One region of the Shewanella sp. MF05960 genome, then DNA from elsewhere that is predicted to be linked to it. Evidence: predicted binding sites of a transcription regulator. Region 1 holds the regulator's gene; the other holds the start of a gene.
What was found. Region 1 encodes MetJ, which represses methionine synthesis genes. Its sites were predicted from a motif close to TAGACGTCTAGACGTCTA; they were not measured.

Region 1 (3,214 bases):
CCTAATATTGAATCAATTAAGCAAATTTTGGTTGTCAGATTCCCTGAGGCTAAGCCTCATTATTTTTTAATTCGATTCGGTTACTGGCTGATGTTGGCGTTTACTCAGAAACGTTGATCAGCTGGGCTGACTTAGCCGCAGGTTGCTGGCTGGTCTGAGTCGGCAGCATGGTCATACAAAAACTGTTGAATATCTTTTAGTTCTTGTTCAGACAATGCCTCAAAAACGGCAGGTTTTGCTTTGTGTTTGTCGCGCGAGAAGAAGCGATCCCATTGGCTCATGGTTTTGCTCATCGGGGTGAGCTCTTGACCTTCGCTATTGGCACTGTGGCAGGCTTTACATTCTTTTTTGTACAGGTGTTTACCTTTTTTAGGGTTGCCGCCATCGGCTGCCATGACCTGGCTACCGAGAGATAATGCAATAGCGACTGCGATACCAACTTTCATATAAGTGTTCATCATGTTTATCCTCTATGGGCTTTTATAGGTTGTGCCTTAGCAATATTGCTGTATTGCTTTGCTGTAAATAATGTTACCTAAAAAGAGGTATTGTTAATTTGAAGTAGATCATATTCATGAGAAAAATCTAATTGAAAAAAAGTTAATTGAAAAAAATCTAATGAACTTGTGTGACGCAGATCTATTGCTAATTTGGCTGGATGCTTGATAGGCGGGTAAGGGTATATTTTGAGATGTAAAAAGAGATCGCTTTTAGGGTTAGCTGGCTAATGCCATCACTGATTTAACCACTAAAACCGTGGCGCTGATGCTGCAGAGCACGAGAGTGGCAAGACGGGTTTTGTTTTTATCGACGTGGTTGATTAACAAACCAGAGACAAGATAGCCGCTAATGACTGACGGTAGCAGCATCAGTGACAACCACAAATGCTTTATTTCTACTAAACCGACCACGGCTAAAATGGCTAACGCAATCAGCGAACTGAACACAAAAAAGGCTGACAATGCCGCTCTAAATTGGCTGGCATCTTGTCCGGCGAGTAAAATCGCCATCGGTGGGCCACCAATCGCGGCGATGTTGCCAAAAATACCGGAGAATACTCCAGCAATAAATAAGCTTACACGGTTGATGGGGGCGGTAATCTTGTAAACACTCAGAATCACAGCAATGTATACGATAGCCGCAATAATTAAGCCGAGTATGGCTTGCGGGGCAAACAGTAATAATCCTGCGCCCACAAATCCACCGGGGATCCGCCCGAGTAAGGCGTACTGCAAGCCATTAAATTGCAGGTGTCCGCGCTCTCGGTATAAGGTCATTGCCGAAATGGCAAATCCCATGACAATTATGGGGACAGGGACAAGTTGGGGATTCACAATATACAGCAGAGGGCTTGCGACAACGGCTAACCCAAAGCCAATTAAGCTTTGGGTTAGCGCGCCAAAAAAAACGATAACTGATGCCAGTATCAATGTAGATGGATCGATAAATGACATCATAAGTTCTCTATAAAAATATCACGACTTCTTATTAGGGTCGCTTCAAAGTCTGTTGATTAAGTCTGTGGGTTATTCCATTTCTTCCCACTCAATACCCATCTCATCCATTAACTTTTTCGCTTCACTTGGAATGCTATCCGGTTCATCTTTGGATAAATCACCGTCATGAGGTAATGGTTGGCCTGTGTATGCATGCAAAAATGCCTCGCATAACAGTTCACTGTTGGTCGCATGACGCAGATTGTTTATCTGGCGACGGGTACGCTCATCTGTCAGTACTTTTAATACTTTTAAAGGGATAGAAACTGTAATCTTTTTTACTTGTTCATTCTTTTTGCCGTGTTCGGCATATGGGCTGATATATTCGCCATTCCACTCAGTCATTAACTTACCCTTAACGATAAATACGGGGCAGATTTTAACCCCTTACAATCTCTAGTCAAATTATTGCTACTATTTAGTGACGATTGCAAATAGATTTCTTTATGTTTAGACGTCTAAACGTCTAATTTAGGTTGACGTACGCTAACCTCTTAGGTAAATTTGGACGTCTAGACATCTATTTTGTGTGTTTGTGAATTTTTAGGAGTCTTTATGACTAAGTATCAAAGCGCCACATTGGCCGTTCGCCAGGGTATAGAATCAGACACACAACATGGAGCCGTAGTACCACCGATTTATTTATCGACAAATTATTCGTTCGACGGCCATAAAAATCCGCGCGAATTTGACTACAGCCGATCAGGCAATCCTACTCGTTGCATATTAGGTGACGCGCTGGCAAAACTTGAGCAAGGTGCAACCGGAGTGGTGACATGCACAGGTATGGCGGCCATTACATTGGTGACCAGCTTACTCGGCCCTGATGATTTATTAGTGGTTCCGCACGACTGTTATGGTGGCAGTTATCGCTTGTTTACCAATTTGGCTAAAAAAGGCCAATTTAAATTAGTGGTTGTCGACCAAACCGATGCTCAAGCATTGAGCCAAGCGATAGCGCAAAAACCTAAAATAGTGTGGTTAGAAACCCCGTCAAATCCATTACTGCGCGTTGTTGATATTGAAGCGATTAGCCGTGCTTGTCGTGATGTAGGGGCATTAGTTGCGGTAGATAACACCTTTTTATCACCCATTTTACAGCAACCGTTATTGTTGGGGGCTGACATCGTTATTCACTCAACCACTAAATACATTAATGGCCACAGCGATGTGGTTGGCGGTGCGGTTGTAGCCAAAGATCCTGAAGTAGGCGAACTGTTACATTGGTGGTCAAATACCCTTGGGTTAACCGGTTCTGCGTTTGACAGTTACTTAACCTTACGCGGTTTACGCACACTAGCAGTGCGTATTCGAGAGCATCAACGTAACGCACAAAAGATTGTAGAACTACTTAATGCCAGCGACGTAGTTGCTAAAGTGTACTATCCCGGTTTAAAAGACCATCCAGGTCACGAAATTGCGGCAAAACAACAACAAGGCTTTGGTGCTATGTTAAGTTTTGAATTGCAAGGTGGCGAGGCCGAAGTGGTGGCATTTTTAAATGCGCTGACATTGTTCAGTGTTGCTGAAAGTTTAGGCGGAGTGGAAAGTTTAGTCGCCGTTCCGGCCACGATGACCCACAGAGCAATGGATGCAGAAGCACGCCAAGAGGCTGGTATTAAAGACACTTTATTGAGACTATCTGTCGGCATTGAAGATGCTGAAGATTTGGTTGCTGATATTAAAGCCGGTTTAGCCGCAGTTGCAGCAATTAAATA
Region 2 (3,214 bases), on a different contig from region 1:
CAGTTTAAGAATTCACGTGCGGCTGCAATTTCAGCATCACCTAGTGGCGCGCCGTGACAGTCATGGCTGCCAGACTTATTTGGCGAACCAAAACCAATAATGGTTTTACAGCAAATCATAGATGGCTTATCTGTTACAGACTTAGCTTCTTCAATTGCGGCACGGATAGCATCAGGATTATGACCATCAACACCCGCAATAACATGCCAGCCGTAAGCTTCAAAACGCTTAGGGGTATCGTCAGTAAACCAACCTTCAACATGACCATCGATAGAAATACCGTTGTCATCCCAAAATGCCACTAACTTACCAAGGCCTAATGTACCGGCTAATGAACTGGCTTCGTGAGAAATACCTTCCATTAAACAACCGTCACCTAAGAAACAATAAGTGTAGTGGTCAACAATATCGTGACCAGGACGGTTAAACTGTGCAGCTAGGGTTTTTTCCGCAATCGCCATACCCACAGCGTTACTGATACCAGCACCTAAAGGACCCGTTGTGGTTTCAACACCAGGGGTATAACCATATTCAGGATGACCAGGTGTTTTAGAATGCAACTGACGGAATTGCTTTAGCTCTTCGATAGGCAATTCATAACCAGATAAATGCAGTAAAGAGTAGATAAGCATAGAGCCATGACCGTTTGACAGAACAAAACGATCGCGATCGACCCAGTTAGGATTAGTTGGATTGTGCTTTAGAAAATCATTCCATAGCACTTCGGCGATATCAGCCATCCCCATTGGGGCACCTGGATGACCAGAATTGGCTTTTTGAACCGCATCCATACTTAGGGCGCGAATAGCGTTAGCGAGTACTTTACGAGATGACATGCTCTCTCCTGCTTGTTTGTAAGGTCTAACGGGCAATTGTGAAGCCATATTTTCCCCTACAAGGCGATGTGACGCAAATTAAAATTTCTCTCATTACATTTTTTGTCGCTAATAAAGCACATTTTTGACCACTACAGGTCTCAAAACAGCTCAATTTTATACACCACCTCTCAAAAGTAAAAACCAATCTGAGACATTGATGTTTTGAGTAATTATTTATTGACAGTCAAGCTAAAAAGCAACTCAACATCAGTAAAAAAACATATTACATCTTTAGCTAATACCCAATAACCAACCTTAACATTGTTCAATTAATGATACTAAAGTGATTAAAACAGAACAAAATAAAACTTTAAAAACCTTTTTAATCATAAAGTTAATTAACCTCAAAGCTAAACATCCTCCTTGTAAATAAAAAATATTCATGCACCACTGCACAATTCTCCAGTTAAATTCGTATTAGGGGGTGTTATCGATTTCGATTTCGACTAAAATAGACGTCTAGACGTATATTCAAATGCAACCAACGAGATTCTCCTATTATGGCAAAGCACTTGTTTACCTCTGAGTCGGTCTCAGAAGGTCATCCAGATAAAATCGCCGATCAGATTTCTGATGCGGTATTAGACGCAATCCTTGAGCAAGATCCTAAAGCTCGTGTTGCGTGCGAAACATATGTTAAAACAGGCATGGTATTAGTCGGTGGTGAAGTCACCACTTCTGCTTGGGTCGATATTGAAGAAATTACCCGTAAAACGGTACGCGAAATCGGTTATACCAATTCAGATATGGGTTTTGATGCCGATTCATGTGCAGTTTTAAATGCGATTGGCAAACAGTCTCCAGATATTAACCAAGGTGTTGACCGTTCAGATCCTGCAGAGCAAGGCGCGGGCGACCAAGGGTTAATGTTTGGTTATGCCAGCAATGAAACCGACGTATTAATGCCAGCACCAATTACTTATGCCCACAAATTAGTGAAGCGTCAGTCTGAAGTTCGTAAAGACGGCACCTTGCCTTGGTTACGCCCTGATGCAAAAAGCCAGGTCACTTTTGCATACGACGACGGCAAAATTATTGGTATTGATGCAATCGTACTGTCAACTCAACACCGTGAAGATGTTACCCAAGCTGATTTGATTGAAGCCGTAATGGAAACCATTATTAAGCCAGTATTACCTGCACAGTGGTTAAATAAAGACACTAAATACTTTATTAACCCTACCGGTCGTTTTGTCATTGGTGGTCCTGTTGGCGATTGTGGTTTAACAGGTCGTAAGATCATTGTTGACACCTACGGCGGTATGGCACGTCACGGTGGTGGTGCTTTCTCTGGTAAAGACCCATCAAAAGTAGACCGTAGCGCAGCTTATGCGGCACGTTATGTTGCTAAAAACATTGTTGCTGCCGGTCTTGCTGATCGCTGTGAGCTTCAAGTGTCTTATGCAATTGGTGTTGCAGAACCAACCTCAATCAGTATCGAAACATTCGGTACAGGTAAAGTGTCTGAAGAAGTATTGATTAAGTTAGTACGTCAACACTTTGAATTACGCCCATATGGCTTAACCGCGATGTTAGATTTGGCTCGCCCAATCTACCAACAAACGGCAGCTTATGGACACTTTGGTCGCGATATTTTCCCATGGGAAGCGACAGACAAAGCTGAAGCATTACGTGCTGACGCCGGTTTATAATTAACCGAGCTGTCCAGCCTACACAAAAACCGCCGCATGGCGGTTTTTTGTTAACATTAGAAAAATAAACATTATGATAAACATCCGCTGGGTAGAGACTAACTTACCCACTCAATATGAGCATTGCGCTGCATCGTTGCAGCAAATAAAGCAGTGGTCAGCAATTAAGTTGTTTTATCGCCAACATATGGCTTATGCCAGAGTATCGAGCAAAGAGTCTGTTGCGGTTATTTATCAAGAGGATGTTAAAGCACTCGATACGGCTAATCCGCAAGCGTTGCCACACAATGAGGTAAATTCAACTATCACCTCTGGTCGTGAAGGTTTGGAGTCTCGCGAAATCATTGCTGCTGTAAGAATTAAACATGTTGGTCAATATCAGCTGATCAGCGGCTTATTAGTGGCGCCGCACCTGCGGGGTAAAAAACTAGCGACTCAACTACTTCAATTTATTGCGCCCACATTAATACCGCAAAAGTGCTTCCTTTTTACGGATATCAGCTTGCAGGCGTTATATCAGCAGCAACAACAATTTCAGTGGTTACAACCCGCTCATATAGCTCAAGTTCCTGCAGAGATAATGCAATTGTATCAGCGTTATCACAGTGAAAGCAGGCCGCTTATTATTATGCAGCTACCGTGAAACGGTAAACATGATGAGCATATAGCAGACGTTAGCAGTGA

Region 2: a site for MetJ is predicted at 1,331-1,348, ahead of metK (methionine adenosyltransferase). Genes of this name have one in related genera too.

The regions. Positions count from the first base shown of each region.
Region 1 covers NZ_JBOZPS010000004.1:279,504-282,717, reverse strand. Annotated here, with positions in the region: gene ACROAE_RS06100 (c-type cytochrome) at 132-461, opposite strand; gene ACROAE_RS06095 (sulfite exporter TauE/SafE family protein) at 717-1,457, opposite strand; gene metJ (met regulon transcriptional regulator MetJ) at 1,527-1,841, opposite strand; gene metB (cystathionine gamma-synthase) at 2,052-3,214, shown strand, end outside.
Region 2 covers NZ_JBOZPS010000012.1:34,546-37,759, forward strand. Annotated here, with positions in the region: gene tkt (transketolase) at 1-836, opposite strand, end outside; gene metK (methionine adenosyltransferase) at 1,379-2,530, shown strand; gene ACROAE_RS13210 (hypothetical protein) at 2,604-3,173, shown strand; gene ACROAE_RS13215 (hypothetical protein) at 3,205-3,214, opposite strand, start outside.